DNA from 2 places in the Bacillus sp. Hm123 genome. Region 2 is predicted to be linked to the other one. Evidence: riboswitches for the same ligand, from Rfam matches in the RefSeq annotation. Region 2 holds a riboswitch; the other holds the start of a gene.
The links. A riboswitch is a leader RNA that binds a small molecule or an ion and turns the genes downstream of it on or off. The one in region 2 is predicted to bind FMN.
Positions count from the first base shown of each region.

Region 1 (11,462 bases), 230 kb from region 2:
ACAGCTATTCACGCCACCCTTTTGACTATAAAGAAGAACCGTGGCCTTGGCAAGTATAAACAGGAGAGGAGAACGATATGTGGGTTTATGAAAAAAAACTGCAATATCCAGTGAAAGTAAGCGAGTGTAATCCGACGTTAGCGAAATATTTAATTGAACAGTACGGTGGTGCGGATGGAGAGCTAGCGGCTGCTTTACGCTACATGAACCAACGTTATACGATTCCTGGTTCTGTTGTTGGATTATTAACCGACATCGCCACAGAAGAATTGGGCCATTTGGAAATGATCGCCACGATGGTCTATAAGCTCACAAAAGATGCCACTCCTGAACAAATGAAAGCCGCTGGATTAGGTGCTCATTACGTCAATCACGATCGCGCCTTATTTTATGAAAATGCAGGTGGATCTCCGTTCACAGCGACATATATCCAAGCGAAGGGTGATCCAATTGCCGATTTGTATGAAGATATTGCTGCGGAAGAAAAAGCGCGGGCTACTTATCAATGGATCATTGACGTCAGTGACGACCCCGATTTAAATGACAGCCTGCGTTTCTTAAGAGAAAGAGAAATTATTCATTCACAACGATTCCGGGAAGCAGTAGAAGTTTTAAAAGAGGAACGCGACCGCAAAAAAATCTTTTAACCTGTAGCTATAGAAGAATGGCGGAAACTGTTTGCTTCCGCCCATTCTTACTGATCAGCTTTCTCTATTACTTCTAAATTAGATGGCTCTTTCTTACTTTGTTCATGTGAGTACCACGCCCCTGTTAAAATCGGAATTAAAATAAAAGAAACTAAAAGGATCGTTAACAATGGATTTCGGCGAGGTTTCTCTTCTTCTCGCCTTTTGGTACGCGAATGGTCGTCTGTTTCATTCGATTCCAGCTTCTCCACATGAACTTTTTGTATTTCTTGACGATTCTTTTTAGCTAATTCACGATAAGGATCTACTGTCATTCTTTCTTTTCCCCTCTCTCACTACTTGCCTTTTCCTTCGCTTGTCTCCGAATAGCTAAACCAAGGAAGAAATCGATCACAAAATGCATCATGATCGTAGCGGCTAAATTGTTCGTCCACTCAAACAACCAACCGATGGCAAAGCTTAAAAGCACAACATTCAGCGTTAAATACCATTGCGATAAATAGCGAATATGAATCAAAGCAAAAATCAAGCTAGTAGCAACAAGTCCTAGAGAGGTTTGTAACATTCCTCGAAAAAATATTTCTTCAGAAACGGCCACTAACGCTGCGATCAAAAAGATTTCTCCAACGGAGCGCTTAGCGAACAGCCGCTCATTAATCCCACCATCATCATAATATTTATCCGGTAGCCACTTCATGAAGCAAAGATCCAGGATGACAACTGCGATTCCTGCTCCTGCCCCTACGATGACGATTTCAAATAACGACCATTGAAATAGCTCGTAAAATGATGAAAAATCTGAGAACAAAAAAAGACCAACAATAACTGAAAGCAACAATAAAGCAAATTGCGTCATATATAATGATTTCAAAATTTCCTCATCTGTTAACCGTTTGATGAGTTCTGACTGTTTATTTTTTTTCATTCGAAAACGTAATCATCCTTTAATATTTAATAGCGATGCTAGCAAAGTTTCCCAATCGGGACGTTCTTCCATTTCAGCCTGCTTTGTCTGTCCATAAAAATCACTCGCATGGATGCCACAAATGTCACAGCAATAATCAGGCACTAGTTGAACACTTTCATTAAAAAAATGCAATATTCCCTCACGCCGACATTGCTCTGACCATACCCACTGTAGCATAGAACGGAGCTTTTGTTTTTTATACTCCAACCTATCGTCCCGCCGCTCCATAATCAAACGCATTTTGTCCTCTTGATGATCACTCTCCACCTCTCTAGCGTAGTGATGGATAAAACGATATTGGACATCACTTAAACCGACCATCTTCATAAGTTCTTCTTGCGAATGATGAGGCTGATACAGAAAATAATTTTTTATTTGCCAGTCCGTCGGAAACTCCCCTTCCATGATCAGGGCATGAACTTCCTCATCTCCGGGCGTATAAAGCAACACCGCAAGTGAACGGTTACCATCCCTTCCCGCACGACCAATTTCCTGCAAATAAGATTCTAGCTGTGCCGGCGGCTGATGGTGAATGACAAAGCGAATATTCTCCTTATTGACTCCCATCCCAAATGCACTAGTGGCACAAATTACTTCTAACTCATCATGTAGAAATTGTTGCTGAATTAAGATGCGATCCTCCTGCACCATTCCCCCATGATAAAAAGCCGTTCGCTGAATGCCTTGTTGCTTCAACCATTCCGCTCCCTCTTCAGCTCCGCGACGACTGGAAAAATAAACAATTCCCGGTTTTTCTAAGCCAACCACTAACTCAGCTAGCCGCTCTAGTTTTTCCACTCTAGAAGAACATGGTTCAACGACCATCGCGATATTCGGACGATCCACCGAGAAAACCCATTCCTTCGCTTCTTCAATATGTAAATAACGAAGGATATCTTTCCTCACCTCCGCTGTAGCCGTAGCCGTCAAAGCTAACGTTAACGGGTGGCCTAGTTTGGCTCTCGCTTGACCGAGCAAGCGATAATCAGGGCGAAAATCGTACCCCCACTGAGAAATACAGTGAGCCTCATCAACAACAAATAAAGCGATATCGAGCTTCTGTAACGCTCGAATGACCATCTCATTCATCAACATTTCAGGAGATAAAAAAATAAAGCGATAATATGCTAAACGGTTAAACACATTGTTCTTCTCCGTAAAAGTTAAAAAAGAGTTAATCGCAATCACTCGTTTTTCTCCACGCATCTTTAACTGCTCCACTTGATCTTGCATTAATGACAAAAGCGGAGAAACGATAATGACACTCCCTCGTAATATATAGGCAGGGAGCTGATAACATAGTGATTTCCCTGTCCCTGTCGGCAGCATCGCTAATGTATGTTGCCCTTGCAGTAAGGAGTCAATCACCTCTTTTTGCCCCATACGAAAATGAGTATAACCAAATTGTTCGAATAGAATGTTCTCTATATTTCCCATGCTTTCACCTGCTATGTCTAGCTAAAACTAGTCGAATTTGAAAATATGTGACATCTGGAATCTCGTCTTTAATCGGTTTTAGTTTTTTATGCTGTTGCTTCAAAGCTACAGCTAGAATTTTCTTTGCTTGTGGATCACTCACATACAATTCGAGTGGAAAATTCGTCATATTTAAAGCTAATTCCACGATATGATCTTCTACTGTACTCATTTTCAGCCTTCGTTGCTGAGCGATTTCAGCAAGGGAATAGCCTTTGTTCAATAATTCTGCTGTCTTTTTCGTTGATTGAGTAAAGTTCACTGATTCGTATATATCCTTTAACATCTCGTATAGCAACGGAAATTGTGAGGCATGCTGATAAATGTACTCGATTAAAAAATGAAGCAAATTTAAAAACCGATACCAATATTCGGTTTCTTCCATATGAACAAGTTCCGCCGTTTGTGCGACCGTTTTTCCTGTTTGGTTTTTTCCAGACAAACGAAGCACAAGTATAAGCGGGTCTTCAAAGCTTTGACTTTTCAAACTATGTATGAGTTCATCGTGCAAAGCTTGAGCTAACGCCTCTTTCGATAGCTTTTGCTGAGATAGAAACATTTTCATCCAAAACTGAATCGATTCATCTCTTGTAATCGGCTGATAGTCCTTTTTCTCATATACGAGATGAGAAGTCACTTGCACAAGTAACGTCAGTCTTTTCCAAAACAACAAGCAGCAATCTTGTAGCTTAAAGCCTTGTATATGTTGAAGAATAGCTAACGTGTCACTAAACTGAGCAAGCCATCGCTCGCCTGTCTCCGTCACTAACAGGCTATTTTGATCTCCTACTATATAGCCTTTCTCTAGCAACAGTTGGACTTGCTTGTCATACACCTTTCTATCGAGAAATGGTGCGGTTTGAAACCAACGATCTAATCGAAATAAACGAGCATCCTGTATCGTTTGAGAAGACTTTTTTCCTTTTAATAAATGATAAATGGACGAGGCTGTTCTCTCGCCGTTTAATTGCTTAAACATCAATAGCATAACCGCCTGAATGAACAACTTTCTCGTCTCCTTTTGGGCTTTTGTTCATTCTATCACGAAATACGTCAAATGTTTGTGAAAGAGTATCGATAATTCATGAAAGCCCTATCATTTTTTCCAAGAGAACTTTTTATTGAAAAGTAAATACATCACATATACAATAAAATATAGAAGTTTTCCAAGGATTTAAGATTGGCTTAATCCATTGAGGATTTGCTATACACTAAGGAGGTTTCATAATGCCAAAATATACAATTGTTGATAAAGACACATGTATTGCTTGCGGTGCTTGCGGAGCAGCTGCACCAGACATTTACGATTACGATGATGAAGGAATTGCGTTCGTTATTTTAGACGATAACGAAGGAACAGCCATCATTCCAGATGTTCTTGAAGAAGATATGCAAGATGCGTTTGAAGGTTGCCCAACAGACTCCATTAAAATCGCAGATACCCCGTTTGATGGCGATGCTCTAAAATACGAATAAAACAGTTAGAAACCCGCCTATTGGCGGGTTTCTGCTATTTTGATTGCTCTTGTTTTACGATGCGGTAGAAAAACAGTTCATAGAGCACAGGAATAAGAATTAACGTTAACACAGTAGATGAAGTTAATCCTCCAATGACAGTGATCGCCAATCCTTTAGAAATTAACGTGCCAGATGACGTCGTGAGCGCTAACGGAATTAATGCTGTAATCGTCGCAAAAGCCGTCATTAAAATCGGACGCAATCTCGTTTTTCCGGCTTCCATTAACGCCTCACGAATATCCATGCCTTTTTTCCCCCTGTTTTGACCAATTCGATCAACTAGCACGATCGCATTCGTTGTGACGATACCGATCAACATAAGCAATCCGATCATCACACTTACAGATAACGGTTCATGAGCAATTGTAAGTCCTAATAGAGAACCAATTGGCACAAAAATTAAAGACGAAAGAACGATAAAAGGGATGCGTGCGTGACCAAAAGTAATTAGCATCGTAATGTATACGAGCCCAATAGCAATCAGCATCGCCAACCCTAATGCTTGGAACGTTTCAACGGTTTCATCGCTTCCGCCTCCCCCTTCAAAGCTCACTTCTTTCGGCAAATTCAAGTCTTGTTTAACACCTGTAATCACTTGTTCAGATACAGTTCGGATATCATCGCCTTTAATTTGGGCAGAGATTTGAGCAAACACTTTGCCGTCTAGCTTTTGGATCGAAGTAAAGGCTTCTTCCTCTTTGATCTCTGCTACGCCTGTAATCGGTAAGGGGCCTTTTGCCGTAAACAGCTGAATGTTTTTTATATCATCGATCGAATTAGCGTGTTCTGTGTAGGCAAGACGCACAGCTTTTTCTGTTCCATCTAACTTTAGCTGACCAACATCAACCGGCTCCGTTTGATCGGCAATCGCCCCGAGAATTTGAAAACTAGATACTCCCGCTTTCGCCGCCTTCTCAGAATCAACTTTCACCATCAGCTGTGTTTGCTTTTCACTAAAATTATTGGACACGTATTTCAGATCGTCTTGCTTTTTCATATATTTCTCCACCACTTGAGCGGCTTTTTGTAATTGATCTAAATTGTTCGAGTACAAATTGATGTTGACATTATTATTCGAAGGCGGGCCACCTGTTTGTTGCTCTTGAACGCCGAGAACAGCTTTTGGTTCCGCAGTTAAAACAAGCTCCTCCATTTCACGTTCAAGTGTCTGAATATAAGACGCCACATTAACATCCTCTTTAAGCGAAATGAAATAATTCGCTTGGTTCGCTCGTTTTAGACCTGATTGGAAATCTCTCGTTCCAATCCCAGTTGTCACATTTTCCACTTCTTTAGAGCTCGCTAAATACTTTTCTAACTGTAAAGATAATTCATTTGTTTTCTCTAAAGGTGTAGAGGAAGGCAAGCGAAACGTTGCCGCTAATAGCTTTTGCTCTTCATTAGGAATAAACGTAAATCCTAGCCTTGAAGCGAAGGCGAAAGAACTAAATAATGTAGCTAAAGATAGGACAAGCACGAGCACTTTATGATTCAATGACCATTCAATTACACGTACATACCCTGTTTGCAGTCGTCCTTCTTTCTCTTCTTGCGGCACCTGCTTAAAGGAGAGCTTCGCCAAAATCGGCACAATCGTAATGGATACAAGCAAGGATGTCAGAAGAGCAATAACAATCGTCACCGCAAACGGAAGAAAGAACTCTCCAGTAATGCCACCAACAAGGCCAAGCGGCAAAAAGACAACAACGGTCGTAATCGTCGAGGAAGTGATCGCTTTTAAAATTTCTCTCGTTGACTGAATAATTAACTCATTCGTCATCCCTTCCCCTGATTTACGTATACGCCTAAAGATGTTTTCAATCACCACGATACTATCATCAACTACTCGCCCAACAGCAACAGCCATACCACCAAGCGTCATAATATTTAATGAAATATCTAGCTGATATAAGAAGATTGATGTAACAAGCAACGATAACGGAATCGAAATAATGGCGATCATCGTCGCACGCACATTTCGTAAAAATAATAAAACCGCTAATGAAGCAAATAACGCACCTAATAGCCCTTCTTTTACTAATGTACGAACTGATTTTTCAATTCCCTCTGCTGAATCAAATCCGACGGCGTAAGCAAACTCTCCCTCGTATTTGTCCATAATACTAATGACTTTCTTCGCGACCTCTACTGTATTGGCATCCTGCTTCTTCGTTACCGCCATCGATAGCGCATCTTTTTCGTTATAACGTGTAATTTCCGCGCGATCTTTTACTTCTTCAATCGTCGCAATTTCTTTTAGAGCAACAGGTTGAGCGTTAGGAACAAACGCAGCTGGCGTAATGATCAAGTTTTCTAACTGCGCTTTCGTTTCTACCTTTTCTTGCACACGAACAGGCACTTGAATTTGATCGCCTTCAATCGTTCCAGCTGGAAACGATAAATCTCGCTCATTCATTTGATCTTTAATTTGCGAAAGCGATAAACCATATGAACGTGCTTTATTTGGATCGACAGTGACTTGCAGCCATTCTTCCTTCAAGCCACCGACAGATACGCTGTTCAATCCATTGATTGTATTCAATTCGGGTATAACTTCCTCATCAAGTAACGTTTGTAAGTCGATTCCCTCTTTAGCGAATAGAGATAAGTTAAAGATCGGAAAGCTTCCAAAAGAAAAGCGGTTAATTTCCGTTTTCGTTTGCTCAGGCAAGCCCGTTTCTTGAATGAAATTATTCACTTGCTGCTCGATTTCATCCATATCCGTATTAAAAGGGAATTCCATACTAATGACCGATAATGTTTCAAATGTGGAGCTTTGGACTTTTTTCACTCCTTCTAGCCCTTTAAACTGCTCTTCAAGCTTCGAAGTCACTTGCTCATTTAAATCTTGTGGAGAAGCCCCCGGATAGACAATTTCAACACTTAATTGCGGAAACTCAATATTCGGCAATAGATCCATCTTTAACTTAGTAAATGAATATAATCCTCCTAAAATAAATAAAAAAGAAATGATAAAAACAGCAAAGGCATTCTTCAAGCTAAACCTCGTTAAGAAATTCATACATCTCCCTCATTTCTATTCAAAGAATCATTTACGCTTATCATAATTTATTTTTATTCTGCCTGCATTTATTAAATGTTCTTCTAAAAAAAGATCCCTACTATTCGTTTAGTAGAGATCTCATCGATTTATTATTAAGCGTTTTGTGCAATGGTTTGTTTTTTCATCCACACTTGAATACGGGAGTAGATTAATAAAAAGACAGCCGTCATCAGTAACCCTTTCACGAAATTAAAAGGTAAGATAGCCGAAATGATCAGTTGCTTCGTTTCCGGTGCTGACATAGCTGGTGCATTTAAAAAGAGCGTATAAGCCGGTAAAATCACATAATAATTTAACACACTCATCATTACAGCCATTACCGTCGTGCCAGCAATAAGAGCAGCGACCATTCCTTTTTTCGATTCAAATTTCTTGTACACATAATACACAGGAAGGATAAACGTCACCCCTGCGATAAAATTAGCGAAATGACCGACAGGAACTCCTGTTGGACTACCTGCGACAAAGAAGTTCAACACATTTTTAATAAACTCTACCATAATTCCAGCAAGCGGACCGAAAACAATAGCGGCAATTAATGCAGGAATTTCACTAAAGTCAACCATTAAAAACCCTGGAAATGGTGGGACCGGAAAGTTAAGTAGCATTAATAAATACGATAATGTACTTAATAAACCAACAGACGTTAACACTCGAATATTCTTCTTTCTCACAAAACTCTCTCCTTCTTCTCATCCATCCTACACAAGAAGAAAGGCTGCCAACTAAATAATCCCTCAAGCAAAAGGCTTAAGGGAGTTTGAAGTCATACTTAAATAGACGTTCAAAACTATACTTTTTGAACGCTGGCAGACCTTCACCTTCTCCCATCCAGACTATACTGTCGGCTTTGGATTCTCACCAAATCTGCCTTTCGGCTCGCGGGCTCAGAAACTAACGCTTCTATACCGCCGGTCGGGAATCACACCCTGCCCCGAAGATGAAATGATATTTATTTTAGACCCTATTATACATAATATGAGCGATTATGTGAAGTATTTAATTTGTATGTAATCACCTCTAAGCTTCTCCCGTCAGAAATACTCGTTTTTTTCGGCTCCTTCCCTTGATAAATCATTCCTCCAGCAAGAATAAGTAAACTGATACATAAAGCCATCGCTAACACAACAAAAAACCTCCTTGCATAATCCGTCATATCGATCCGCCTCCTTGCGATCACTTTATCCTCTGCCTTTCTAGTTGTATGCACGAAAGCGTTTTCAATATGACTTAAAAAAAGAGGAAGCTACTAAACAATAGCTCCCCCAGCTTTTAGATGATTTATTTTTTTCGCGGTAAATAAAAGGTAAAGGTTGTGCCTTCGCCTAATCGACTTTGCACTTTAATACTTCCTTGATGCGCTTTGATCATATTTTTAGCAATAGATAACCCAAGCCCGGTACCTGCTTTGCCTCTTGTTCTTGCTTTATCTCCTTTATAAAACCGCTCAAATACAAATGGCAAGTCTTCTTCGCTAATACCGACACCAGAATCTTGAACATGCACTTCATAGCCATCCACTTTTCGTTCTAGTTTCACTTCCACAAAGCCGTTTTCTTGTGTGTGACGAAGAGCATTATCAATTAAATTCGTCAACACTTGCTCAATCCGATCTGGATCGATATCGAGATAGCTATTTTCATCAGGAATCGTTAATTTCAACTCAACTTGCTTTTCTTTCGCTAAACCGTGAAATTTATTCGCCACTCGTTTAATAAACGAGGACAGCTCTACCTCTTCTAACTCTAAAGTAATATGACCGGCTTCCATTCGCGCTAAATCCAACAATTCATTCACAAGACGTCCCATTCGTAACGATTCTTCATGAATAATTTTGGCGATCTCTCTCTTTTCCTCTTCCGTCCCGGCGATATCGTCTACAATCGCTTCACTGTAGCCTTGTAACATCGCAATCGGTGTTCTAAGTTCATGAGAAACATTCGCAATGAAATCTTTTCTGAGCTTGTCTAATCGCCGCTCTTCTGACATATCACGAACGACCGCCACCGCTCCACGAACGGATTTATCATTGTAAAGTGGGCTGACGATGACGACATAAGAACGATCCTTCAAGGGCAGTTCGCCAACTTGCTCGGTCTCTGTTTCAATTGCCTTTCTCAGCAGCTCAGCTACTAAAGTAGGCATCGTTTCATTATGATGAGTATTTCCCATTTCATAATACCAATTTTGCAAAAAACGCTCCGCTGGTGGGTTGGTAATTAAGATCGTCCCGTCTCGATTAAAAGTAATGACTCCATCTGCCATACTGCTTAAAATGCTTGCCAATTGCTCTTTTTCTTGGTTCAGTGCATGGATGTTGTAATTTAGTTGCTTAGCCATTTGATTAAAGGATGTAGCGAGTGCCCCAATCTCATCCGTCGTTAAAATCGGCACTTTTGTATCAAATTTTCCTTTCGCCACTTCTGTTGCGGCTTCTCTCATTTTCCTTAAAGGAGCCGTAATTCTTGTCGACAGGAAAAAGGCAAAAATAGTCGTTAGCACAATCGCAGTGCCAGCCGCTAACAAGATCAGCCTCGTTGTTTGCTGAGACGTTTCTTTAATGACTTCAAGTGATTGGTAAATGATGACAGCTCCGTTTTCATCAGCCTTCATATGTAGCGGAACAGCAATCACAATCGAGTTTTCATGTCGATTCGAATGGCTTCCCCCTTGAATAGGTAGCTCTGTCTGTACTTTCTTATTCTTTGTAAACACTTGAGATAACACGGGGTCATTGATCACTTTCGATTGTTCTAAAACTTTACTCAAATCATCATCTGGTGAATAATGAAAACGCTCTTGATTCTCCGCAATAATGAGATGAACTGGCTCATCGACTAAATCCCAAGCCACCTGCATACCAGTTTGTTTATCTTCATGGTCAGAAAGCACTTTTGAAATCTTTGTTGCTGTATCAGACAATTCCTTTTCGACTTCTCTCGCATGATAATTCTCGAAAAACTCTAATTGTAGAATCGTTAAGAAAAACAAAACAAACGATACGAGTAAAAGAATCGTCATCCACAGCTTTCCTACAACACTTCTCCAAAGCTTCATTCATTCACAACCTCAAATTTGTAGCCAACTCCCCAAACAGTGACAATCATTTTGGCCGCCTTCTCTGATACTTTATTTAGCTTTTCACGAAGGCGCTTCACATGTGTATCGACTGTTCGTAAATCTCCGAAAAATTCATAGTGCCACACTTCTTTTAATAAATGCTCACGGTCAAATACTTTATCTGGCGCTTTCGCTAAAAAGTATAGCAATTCATATTCCTTCGGTGTTAAATTGACCTCTTCTCCATCCGCTGTCACTCGATGAGCGTCATTATCGATGGTTAAATGTGGATATACAATTAAGTCTTTAGATTTCGTATCCGTTTGTAAATAGGACGTTGGAGAAGAACGTCTTAATAATGCTTTTACGCGAAGAACGACTTCTCGCGGACTAAACGGCTTCACAATATAGTCATCCGTTCCGACTTCAAAGCCTTGGACGCGATTCGCTTCCTCACCTTTTGCCGTTAACATAATAACAGGCGTTGCTTTCTTCTCTCTCAGTTCCCTGCACACTTCAATTCCATCTTTCCCTGGCATCATCAAGTCCAATAAAATACAATCATATTCTTCGCTTAAAGCCATCTCAAGAGCCATTTCCCCATTTTCAGCTTCATCGATTATATAATTTTCTCTTTCTAAATACATTCGCAACAAACGGCGAATTCTTTCCTCATCATCCACGATTAAAACCTTTAATTCATTTTCCAACGTAACAGCCTCCTAATCAT
Region 1 is NZ_CM200277.1:2,085,200-2,096,661, forward strand. Features, by position in the region: gene ACSVDJ_RS10785 (spore coat protein CotJB) at 1-59, shown strand, start outside; gene ACSVDJ_RS10790 (manganese catalase family protein) at 78-647, shown strand; gene ACSVDJ_RS10795 (hypothetical protein) at 695-961, opposite strand; gene ACSVDJ_RS10800 (CPBP family intramembrane glutamic endopeptidase) at 958-1,572, opposite strand; gene ACSVDJ_RS10805 (RecQ family ATP-dependent DNA helicase) at 1,585-3,051, opposite strand; gene ACSVDJ_RS10810 (helix-turn-helix domain-containing protein) at 3,056-4,069, opposite strand; gene ACSVDJ_RS10815 (ferredoxin) at 4,318-4,566, shown strand; gene ACSVDJ_RS10820 (efflux RND transporter permease subunit) at 4,601-7,630, opposite strand; gene ACSVDJ_RS10825 (ECF transporter S component) at 7,765-8,346, opposite strand; FMN riboswitch at 8,488-8,618, opposite strand; gene ACSVDJ_RS10830 (hypothetical protein) at 8,640-8,828, opposite strand; gene ACSVDJ_RS10835 (ATP-binding protein) at 8,954-10,729, opposite strand; gene ACSVDJ_RS10840 (response regulator transcription factor) at 10,726-11,442, opposite strand.
Region 1: another riboswitch for FMN. It lies ahead of ACSVDJ_RS10825 (ECF transporter S component); the one in region 2 lies ahead of ribD (bifunctional diaminohydroxyphosphoribosylaminopyrimidine deaminase/5-amino-6-(5-phosphoribosylamino)uracil reductase RibD).

Region 2 (11,462 bases):
TAAAATTTCCACCTGTATTTATGGCGTTAGGTAATGTATATATGTATTGTAAGATATTTGGATCAAAATCAAGTGCTATTTCCCCATGTTTTAAAATAAAAATTATGTGTAAGGATCTTGCAGGGAATGCTCATAATTTTAACTACTTACTTTCTATTTCTGATGATTCTTTCATAATAGCAAAAAGAAGCCCAGGTCATGATTTATTGGGAAGCACAACTCTATATTTTCATCTAAATAGAATTTGATCTTCTCTCAGCCATCTGAAGGACACTGAATGACGCGTTAAGCGCTGTTTGGTGTCTTTTTTATGAAGGTGGTGAAGTAGATGAAATCCACTTTGTGAGATTGAAAAATTAGAAATAAATACTAGTACAATGTTACTGGAATTGGATATAATTAATATGAATAATAAAGCAATTGTCATTTGTAACGGAAAGGTGAAAAGGGTGAAGTGGGATGAGGGAGAAGATTTTTAGCCCAATAGTAATAGTCATAGTAATTATTATTTTGAGTATGTTCATGATGACCTACTTCTTTGAATCTCCGATTGGAAAGATTTTTAGAGTTATATTCGTTTCGTCAAGTTTATTACTGACTTTTGGACTCCAAACAAGAAAAGAAAATAAAGATATGCTAAGGTTTGAGAAAGAAAAATATAACTCTCTTTATCAATGGTTTAATGATTTAAATGGAGGACATTTATTAATTCACGAATTACTTTCTGAAATAAAAGTGGAAAAAAATTTATTGTTAAACCTAAAAAATGCTAAAAATAAGATCTTAGTCTATACTCAACATGATTTGAATAATTTACGTTTACTCAAGGCTTATTTTTTAGTTTTTAAAGAAGAGAAGGAAAAAGAAACGTACTTTAAAATATTGATTAGCTTTTTGGTTGGACTGACCTTATTTTACATAAGGTCGCCGGAGTCTCTTTTTGTGAATCCAATTCTAAAAAGGTTACTCGTTTTTTCTCCAGTAGAGTTATTTATCTCCGTGATAATATTTTTGATATTTATAATTAATCTTACATATTTAGGGAATAAAAGGGTCAGGTTAATAGAGGCCATAATTGAGGAATGTATTAACGAGAAAAAATAAGTTCTACCAGCCAACTGGAGGACACCAAAACTTTAGAGTGGCTTTACAGCTTTTTTAGAGCTTGGTGTCCTTTTTATTTCCATATTTTCAGTAGGCAACGAAAGTACCTAAAATCAATAATTTTGGCAACTATTCGTGTCATTGCAACTAAAATACAATTTTTCTTTAATTCTGCAATTAAGGAGTGATCAAGGCGAATCCAAGCTTGAAAGAACAGTTAAGGGAATGGAAACAGCAGCATCAAGAAGTGGAAGAAACAGTCTGCCAGGAAGTCAGAGGCTTTGTCTGACAGCGATAAGGAGGATCAATATGCGAAAACTAATTTTTGAATATAAATAATCATTAATAGAGCTGAAGAAAATGAAGACCGCTATTGAAGACAAAGAGGAATTGACGGAGTTAAACCAACAAGACAAATCGATGATCAACAGTATGATTAGTGATGTGGAGTATGCTATTCAGTGGATAATGTTCTAGCTGATTTAACGAAGCGGGAGAAAGATGTTTTACTCTCGTGAGAGCTGAAGGGTTGTCATTCGAGTATACAGCAGAGTTACTTAGGATCACTTAGTCGTCTGTTCAAATCTATTTAGAGCAAGCGGAGCGGAAAATTGAAGATTGTAAAGTTCATGTTGATGTATAATTATGAAAAAGTAGAGTGTTTTTCTAGGAGGGAATCATGTCTAAAGAAGTATACATTGAAGAAGAAAGTTTTGATGTGGAATATAAATTAAATGTAAAAGGTTTGGACGCAGAAGATTTAGTTTCTTTTGCAAACTCTCAGTATGGAGGTTGTATTTATTTGGGGGTTGAAGAAGCGAAAAATCAAGAAGGAAAACAAGTGGGGCGTGTGGTCGGGTGTAAGATTAACGATGGAATTAAATTATCTATTTTGGATAAAGCACAGAGCTGTATACCTCCAGTTAACGTTAATGTAGAAGTAGTTCAATTATCCGATAAAGAGGTTTATAAAATACATGTACCAACTGGTCTATTTAAACCTTACTGTACCAAAAGTGGAACCTATAAAATTAGAGGAGATGGTCAGAATCAATCACTTACTCCAAACCAGCTTCTTAGCTTATTTATGGAAAATGAAAGAGAAAAATTCATTGAGAAGTTTAAAGAAGCTACAATCGAATTGGAAGATACATTATTAAATTTAAAGAATGATTTGAGTATCCAAACTAAAAAAATAGTGGAAGATATTAAAGAGCTTGAATCAGACTTGAGATATAGAGTAGATTTAGTCGGAGATATTGCAGATAATGTTGAATCAAGTTCGAGTAATATAGAGAGCAGGGTGGATGATATTGAATCTGCTGTTGACGATGTGTGGAGCGTGACTAGAAATATGGTTTTTCGAATTCCAAGAATTGAGTCGAAAGTAAATGATTTATTGAACAATGTTAAATTAGAAAGTACATATGAAAAACAAAAAACAGAAATACTAGAAGAGGTTATTTACGACATCCTAAACACATCACCAAAACCCAAAATATATCTCAATGACCGCAAGTTAAATAGTATAGTTGCAGATTTAGAAAAAATGTTTCCAACCATGAAAAAAATAGAAATAAAAAATGTTTTTCTAAATGTTATTGATAGAGAACCAGCACTTTTTAAATAATTTTGTCGTACTCCTGCCGTATATATGAGAAGGACAATTTCGCCATCCTTGAGATGGGGTTTTTATGAAAAGTATCAATTTAGATCCTTTAAAAGAAACTTTAAGTAATTTTGCATTTCAATTATTTATTTTTGCATTAATATGTGCGGCTGCTTATGTAGGTACTCGCATAATATTAAATTTGTTTAAGATTCCTAAAATGATAGCTGATTTATTGGCAACAGCAGTTTTATTACTTGCTGCATATTACTCATTTTTAAATGGGTACATACCAGGGATTTCAAGCACTCAATAAATGGGTGCTTTTTTCTATGTCCAAAACAACTCAATTACGGAGGTGGTGGTGATGTAGAACCTTTCGAAAAACATTTAGAGGAGGTAGGTGCTCTAATTTTCAACCAAAATTAATCGAACAACAAACACCCAAACCCTTGACACAATCACACTCCAAAGGTAATAATAAGAATTAACTTGAATATTGATCCTTTGGGGCGGGGCGAAATTCCCCACCGGCGGTGATGAGCTCATGCTCTTAGTCCGTGACCCGCATGCGGTTTCGTTTGCGGTGGATTCGGTGAAATTCCGAAGCCGACAGTGATAGTCTGGATGGGAAAAGGATGAGGCGTTTTTAAAACTTGGATTTTTAGACGCTTATTTGGTTATGCCATTTATGCCCCTTATTTTTTATAAATAAGGGGCTTTTGTCGATTGATGGGCTGTCAATTGATGTGTTTCATTGGACGAGTTGGAGAAGAGAGGAGCGATGGCTAGGGACGATGTTACGAGAACATTATATGAAGATTGCGTTGTCGCTCGCTGAAGGAGTTCGAGGTCAGACGTCGCCGAATCCACCGGTGGGAGCTGTTGTGGTGAAGGATGGTCGTGTGATTGGCATGGGTGCCCATATGAAAGCGGGAGAGGGCCATGCGGAGGTGCATGCTTTGGCCGCTGCTGGTGAGGAGGCAAGGGGAGCGGAGTTGTATGTGACGCTTGAGCCTTGTTCTCATTATGGGAAGACGCCTCCTTGTGCGGATTTGACGATTGCGAGAGGGATTAAGAAAGTGTATATCGCTGTTAAGGACCCGAATCCGGCGGTGGCTGGAAGAGGGATTGACAGGTTGCGAGCGGCCGGGATTGAAGTGGAGACCGGGATTTGCGAGCAGGAAGCTTCGGAATTATTAGCGCCATTTTTTCATTTTATTCAAACGAAAACACCATACGTCACGATGAAAACAGCCATAACAGCCGATGGCAAAACTGCTGCGTATACCGGACATAGTCGCTGGATTACGAGTGAGCAAGCAAGAGAGGATGTGCACTATATTCGCCATCAGCAAGATGCGATTTTAGTTGGCATCAATACCGTTTTACAAGATAACCCCATCTTAACCACCCGTCTGCCCCAGGGAGGTAAACACCCCATTCGAGTTGTATTAGATACGCATTTGCGGATTCCGCTCACCGCCCATGTTGTGAAAAATAAACAAGCGGAAACGATCGTTGTTTGTGGCCAAGAGGCACTTCAGTCCAAAGAGCTGCAATTAATTGAACAAGAGGTGAAAGTGATTCGCTTACAAACGCGAGAGATTGATATTCCACTTTTATTGAAAAAGCTAGGTGATATCGGCATTATGACGCTTCTCGTAGAAGGCGGAAGCGAAGTCAATGCGTCTTTTATTGAAAAACGAGCGTTTCAACAGATGTTAATTTATGTCGCGCCGAAAGTGATCGGCGGGAAGCTGGCGCCAACAGCGGTTGGTGGTCAAGGGTTTGCGATCATGGATGAAGCGGTGCCATTAACGTTCGAAAAAGTTGAAATCATTGGACAAGATATCAAAATAACCGCGTCGCCAAAAGAAGGATGTGAAACGAGTTGTTCACAGGAATTATAGAAGAAATCGGCACAGTGGAAAGTCTGAAAGCGGGTGCTCAGTCGCTAGAGTTAGCGATCAAAGCGAACACGGTGCTTGAAGATGTGAAGCTCGGTGACAGTATCGCCGTCAACGGTGTTTGTTTGACAGTGACGAGTTTTACCGCTACTCATTTTACCGCTGATGTGATGCCAGAAACGTTTCATGCGACGTCACTACGTGTGTTAGCTCGTGGGTCGAAAGTGAATTTAGAGCGAGCGATGGCAGCAAATGGTCGCTTCGGTGGGCATTTCGTCTCTGGTCATATTGATGGTGTCGGCACGATTGTCAGTAAAAAAAGAGTAGAAAACGCACTATATATCGACATTGAATTTTCTGAAGAGTATGCCCACTATTTTTTACACAAAGGCTCAGTCTCGTTAGATGGTACGTCGTTAACGATTTTTGCGGTGGATGATAAGAAGTTGACGATTTCGCTTATTCCGCATACGCAGGAGGAAACGATTTTAGCCGAGAAAAATATCGGTGATCCGGTCAATATTGAGTGCGATTTATTGGCAAAGTATATTGAGCGAATGCTTGGTCATAAAAAAGAAGAGAAGACTTCTACGATTACGATGGATTTATTAGCGAAGCACGGATTTGCATAATACAGACAGGGGGAAAAGGACATGTTTGCCACAATCGAAGAAGCATTAGCGGATTTAAGGCAAGGGAAAGTCGTGATCGTTGTCGACGATGAGGATCGGGAAAATGAAGGTGATTTTATCGGTTTAGCTCAGTTTGCCGATGCGGAAATGGTTAATTTCATGGCGAAAATGGGACGTGGCTTGATTTGCGTGCCTGTGGAGGAAGAAATCGCTGAAAAGCTTGGCTTGCAAATGATGGTGACGAACAATACGGATAGTCACGGCACCGCTTTTACCGTCAGTATTGATCACCAATCAACGCATACCGGCATTAGTGCGTTTGAGCGGGCGACGACGATTCAAGAAATGTTAAACGATAAAGCTGTACCAGAGGATTTCAAGCAACCGGGTCATATTTTTCCGCTCGTCGCTAAAAAAGGCGGCGTATTGAAGCGCGCGGGACATACAGAAGCAGCGGTCGATTTGGCTCATCTTGCGGGAGCGAAAGGCGCAGGCGTCATTTGTGAAATTATGAAAGAGGACGGTTCGATGGCGCGGCTGCCGGATTTAGTGACGATGGCTGAGGAGCTAGGCTTAAAGCTAATTACGATTCAACATTTAATTGAGTATCGTCGTAAAAAGGAAGAGTTAATTACTCGTGAAGTGGAGATCGACTTACCGACGGACTTTGGTCATTTTCAAGCGGTCGGTTTTACCGAAAAGCTGTCTGGCAAAGAGCATGTCGCGCTAGTGAAAGGAAATGTGAATGATGGCGAGGCAGTGCTCGTTCGCGTCCATTCCGAATGTTTAACGGGAGATGTGTTCGGGTCTTGCCGCTGTGATTGCGGTCCTCAGCTGGCGGCGGCGTTACGGCAAATTGAAGTCGAGGGCCGAGGGATTTTACTGTATATGCGTCAAGAAGGTCGCGGCATTGGGCTGATGAATAAGTTAAAGGCGTATAAATTGCAGGAACAAGGGTTAGATACGGTCGAAGCGAACGAAAAATTAGGCTTTGCGGATGACTTGCGAGATTACGGCATTGGCGCTCAAATTTTACGCAATCTCGGAGTGAAGGAGATGCGACTGTTGACGAATAATCCGCGCAAAATTTCCGGATTAAAAGGCTATGGACTTGAAGTCGTAGAGCGCGCACCGATCGAAATGCCGCCAAAAGCGGAAAATCGGCAATATTTAGAGACGAAAATATCGAAGCTTGGGCATATGCTTACATTTACCCCGCATTAACGGGCTGTAAGACCCCACCTCAACATGGTAGCTGTAGGTAGGTGGGTGATCAACAACCCATAAATGCCCGGTTAGTTCAACTAACAATCAGTGGGGAATGAAGCCCCTACTGATTGAAGTTTCACTTTACAATAAGGGAGAGATTTTGAGATGAGCAGAACATATGAAGGAAATTTAATTGGTACAGGGTTAAAAGTTGGAATCGTTGTTGCGCGTTTTAATGAATTTATTACGGGCAAGCTGTTGAGCGGGGCAGAGGATGCGTTACGCCGTCATGGTGTCGATGAAGAGGATGTCGAGATTGCTTGGGTGCCAGGCGCGTTTGAAATTCCGTTAATTGCGAAAAAGATGGCGGATAGCGGCAAGTACGATGCAGTGGTGACGTTAGGAACGGTCATTCGTGGTTCTACTGCTCATTTTGAATACGTGAGTAATGAAGCGACGAAAGGAGTGGCTCAAGCGGCGATGCAATCGGGTGTGCCAGTGATCTTCGGCGTATTAACGACCGATACGATTGAGCAAGCGATTGAGCGTGCCGGAACGAAAGCTGGCAATAAAGGCTGGGAAGCAGCGGCTACGGCGATTGAAATGGCAAATCTTGTGAAGTCAATCGAAGGGTAAAAGAGAAAGAAGGTGGCGAGGGCCACCTTCTTTTTTATGCGATGAGAGTCAATTTGTAAGCTGAAGAGACATTTCGTTTTGGGCATTCATGAATGATTCGGTCAGTGCATACATTGTTGAAGATGTGTAATTAGCGGATTTCATCAATTCTTTAAAGGAGCGCTTATGTCACCATATACCATTTTATTTCTCATTTATGCGGATGCTTGTATCGGTCTTGGGGTTTATCTTTATGTGTTTCGGAGGAAGAAACTCATTGGTTTTCAACTAGGGATGAATATTAGCATTTTAATGGGAGGGATGGCTGCCTTACTTTTTGGCATTTTGCTTATTTTGCAATATCCGTTTCACTATACGCTGATCACTATGATTTCAACATTAGTAGGGGCAGCGGTTGGTGCGTTATTTGGGTTGTTATTTGATTATCAAACATTTGTGACTGGTTTTACGAATGGTCTAGTCATTGGCTTGATGGCTCCAATGATCGGAAGCGTGTTAGAAGTACCTCATCTGTTTATCTGGTTTATTCACGGTTTATTTGTTGTGAGCTTATTGTTTGTTCATATTTCCATTAAAAGGTCGTGAACTGAAATCATGTTGCTCATCCTGTTATTTATTTGGAATGCTGTCGCCCTTTACTCCGTTTATCGTATGCTTAAAAAGAAACAATTATTATTGGATGAACGATTTTCGATGACGATGTGTATGGCTATTACGATGACTTCTTCTTTTATTTTAGCCCTTCATTTTGAACTGTCGTTGCCTTCGGTGGGTTCTTTCCTATATTTTATCCCCATCTTGCTGTCGATATTTATTGGCTGGCATTTCGGTGGTATGATGAGGAATCCAGCGAAATTAATTAGCATTTACAACAGCGCGATGGGAGCGATTATGGGAACGATGCTCGCTGCTGTTCTGAAAAATCCCGCTCTGTGCAATATCCCGATTGATTCAGAAGCCATGCTTACAACAAACATATACAGTCTAGCTCTTTTCACAACAATTCTTCATACGTTAACGATGGTGATGATTCGTTATTCGTTTCGAGTGTAGCGATTCACATCAAAGAAGGAGAGAGATGAGATGAAAGTATTCACCATTGGCATTTTATTTGCGTTTGGTTTTGTTTTAGTGTGGTGGTTATGGCCCAAGTCAGTAGATTTTCCAAAGCTTGGAGAGGTGCATGAGCCGGTGCTCACAGAAGTAAGCGGAAAAGAGCAATCCTTTACAGGAAAGCCGAAGTTGATTATGTTCTTTTACACAAAATGTCCAGATATATGTCCCACCACTATGTCTGATGTAAAGGAATTACAACAGCTACTGAAAGAAAAAGGGGTGTCAGAAGATCAGTATCTCATTGTAGCGATCACATTAGATCCGAACTATGACACGAAAGAGCGAATCTTACAGTATAAAGAGGCGTTTCAGATTTCTAGCTCCAATTGGTTGTTTTTACGAGGGTCTGATCAAGAAACAAAAAAGTTTGCCGATCATTTTAGCATGTTTTATGAGAGAAATGAAGATGGATATGTGACTCATTCTACGAGCATGTATATCGTGGACTCCAATCAGCAAATAAGAGCTCATCATAATATGGCAGTTGGTGATAAACAGGTCAATATTGAGGCGGTATCTGATCATCTCATTCAATTGATTGATTAAATTCTAGCGGTTAAAATGAAAATATGGATATTTATTGGTAAAAACAACTACATCAATTATATCCACTTTCATAGTCTAAAAGAGATTGAATAGTTGAAGGAGGGTCACTATGAAGGAAGGGTTTCCGCCATCAGAAGAAAATGAACACATGCTGGACCTATCTCCGTCATTTTCTTCGCCGACAAGTGCTGTTTCTTTGGAAGAAACGAAAATTCTATCCGAATATATCAGTCAACAAAATTTATTTAACATTACGCAACAAGATGAAAAAAGGAAGAAGCCATTAATATTGAAAAAGTTTTTTAAAATGAAACGAAATCAACAAGTAGTGGTTTCATCTTTCGTTGATCATGATGCCGTCATTACGACAGAAGGAAAGGTCACCGCTATTGGAAGAGATTTTGTGATGCTAACGAATTTAAAAGAGCGGATTTGGATTCCTTATTCATCCATTGATTCCGCTACAATTCCCTTTGGATACCCTACCTACTCCAACCCTCATCAACACCATATATACGATAATCAATTACAGCAAAAACTCCTCCTTCGATTCGGGGAAACTGTATCGAAAAAAGACACACTCATTCAACAGTTTTTTGAAGAATCGTTGCGAACGAATCTTCATTCATGGAAAGGGATATGGATAGAGGTGAAAACAGCCGATCACTCGTTTTTTGGAAAGATCGCTCAAACGACGAATAAAGAAGTGTTCCTTCAATTCTTCAACACCGATCATCTTATTCCATTAAACGATATTCGTTATGTTTCTACCATTCGGTTTGTGTCCCTTTGGAAAAAAATCATGAAAATGATGCTATTAAAAAATTAAAGGCAGAGAGTGAGGAAAGGATTATGTCGAAAACTGATGACCATTTATTCCGTGAATTAAAGATGTTACAAGGAGAAGAGATATTGGTGATTACCCAAGCCACACAGCTTGATTTGCTTGGGCAAGTGTTTCGTCCGATTTTTTGTGGAACAGTGGCGGATGTTCAACTAGGGCATCTTACCCTTTCACCGGTCATTATTAAAATGGTTAATGCTCCGTTTCATCAATTTCCGTTTCCGCTTAACATTCCTCTTGAACGGGTGGCAGCTTTTACAACGGAAGTGCCGTGTGACAAAGTGTTTCCATTAATCTAATCAAAGGAGGTCATATAGGTGAAGAATAACAAGAAGACGAACAACGTAAAAGGCTTATTGATCAATGATATTCATGATGAAGGCTTAGTGAATTATTTCCAAGCGAATATTGGAAAAAAAGTCTTTCTATTAATGGAAGCATTTCCATTTATGTTTATTGGAAAGATTAAAGATGTCATTGATGATGTGGCGGTATTGAAAGTCAAAACGACATCCATTCCAGCATTAGAAGATAAAGAATGGCTTGTGCATATCCATTCGATCGAGACTTTTTATATTGAAACAGAGCAAGGCCCCAAAATACCTGATTTAAAAGATTGAGGGAAAAGAGGAGACTCCATGAAGAGATGTTACCATGTGGTTGCCATCCCAATCAGGATGGTCTTAAACACTTTTGGCGATCACAATCCTAATGCGATGATGTATGTGTTAAAAGAAAATGAAGAGAAAGTAAAAGCATTAGTGAAAAAAAATCCATTCTCACCTGTTGAGCTTGTAGAACCGTTAGTGATTCGAGCGAATGAAGGCGAGGAAGTGGAGATTTTATTTGAAAACAAGTTACCCTTTCATACGGGCATGCATTTTCAGGAAGCAGAGTATGATGTCTGTCAATCAGATGGAGCGAAGGTCGGTTTCAATAAAGACACGACCGTCGCACCAGGGGATTCGATTTCGTATCACATCTTTGCGGTGAAAGAAGGGATTTACCATTTTTCAGATTTAGGCAATCCATCTAGCGGTGAGAATGGTTCGAATTCTAATGGACTATTCGGTGCTTTATTTGTAGAAAAACGATTTTCCTGGTGGACGCATCCGGAAACGGGTGAAGAAATGAATAGCGGTGTATTTGCAGATATTCATCATCCGCTGTTGCCATCTTTCCGTGAATATGCGTGGATCTTTCATGATGAAATGGAAGTCGATGATTTAACAGGTAACCGACCCATTAATCATTTTACTAATCAAGAAGAAGAATCCTTTCATGGAATCAATTATCGTTATGAACCGATGAATCGCCGGCAACAGCTTATTGAAGAAGGAGTGGTTTGCCCGGATTGTGAAGGAGAAGAGGTCCATCATGATTCATGGGTCTATGGAGATCCGTCCACACCGATTTTGAGAGGCTATGTGGGTGATCCAGCGAGAATTCGACTCGTTCATGGAGGAGTGAAAGAAACGCATGTCTTTCACTATCATGTTCATCAATGGTTCAGTGATCCGAAAAATCTCGACTCGGACATTTTTGATTCACAAGCGATCAGTCCCCAATCCCACTATGACATTGAACCGCTCTACGGGTTAGGAAGTTTACAAGGTGCCATGGGCGATGCCGTTATTCATTGCCATCTGTATCCTCATTTTATGGCGGGGATGTGGGGAATGAATCGGATATTTGATACGCTACAAGATGGCAGTCAATGCTATCCAAACGGCGTTTCAATCAAGCCGTTGCAGCCATTGCCAGACAGAGTAGCACCTCCAAAGCCAACGAAGTTAAAACCAGGATTCCCTAATTTTATTCCAGGAAAAGTAGGATGCAAAGCGCCAAGACCGCCG
Region 2 is NZ_CM200277.1:1,854,101-1,865,562, reverse strand. Features, by position in the region: gene ACSVDJ_RS09535 (hypothetical protein) at 1-248, shown strand, start outside; gene ACSVDJ_RS09530 (hypothetical protein) at 460-1,104, shown strand; gene ACSVDJ_RS09525 (AlbA family DNA-binding domain-containing protein) at 1,784-2,734, shown strand; gene ACSVDJ_RS09520 (hypothetical protein) at 2,799-3,029, shown strand; FMN riboswitch at 3,213-3,356, shown strand; gene ribD (bifunctional diaminohydroxyphosphoribosylaminopyrimidine deaminase/5-amino-6-(5-phosphoribosylamino)uracil reductase RibD) at 3,511-4,626, shown strand; gene ribE (riboflavin synthase) at 4,608-5,255, shown strand; gene ACSVDJ_RS09505 (bifunctional 3,4-dihydroxy-2-butanone-4-phosphate synthase/GTP cyclohydrolase II) at 5,277-6,479, shown strand; gene ribH (6,7-dimethyl-8-ribityllumazine synthase) at 6,630-7,100, shown strand; gene ACSVDJ_RS09495 (hypothetical protein) at 7,266-7,685, shown strand; gene ACSVDJ_RS09490 (hypothetical protein) at 7,752-8,153, shown strand; gene ACSVDJ_RS09485 (SCO family protein) at 8,184-8,762, shown strand; gene ACSVDJ_RS09480 (hypothetical protein) at 8,872-9,591, shown strand; gene ACSVDJ_RS09475 (hypothetical protein) at 9,615-9,905, shown strand; gene ACSVDJ_RS09470 (hypothetical protein) at 9,924-10,226, shown strand; gene ACSVDJ_RS09465 (copper oxidase) at 10,245-11,462, shown strand, end outside.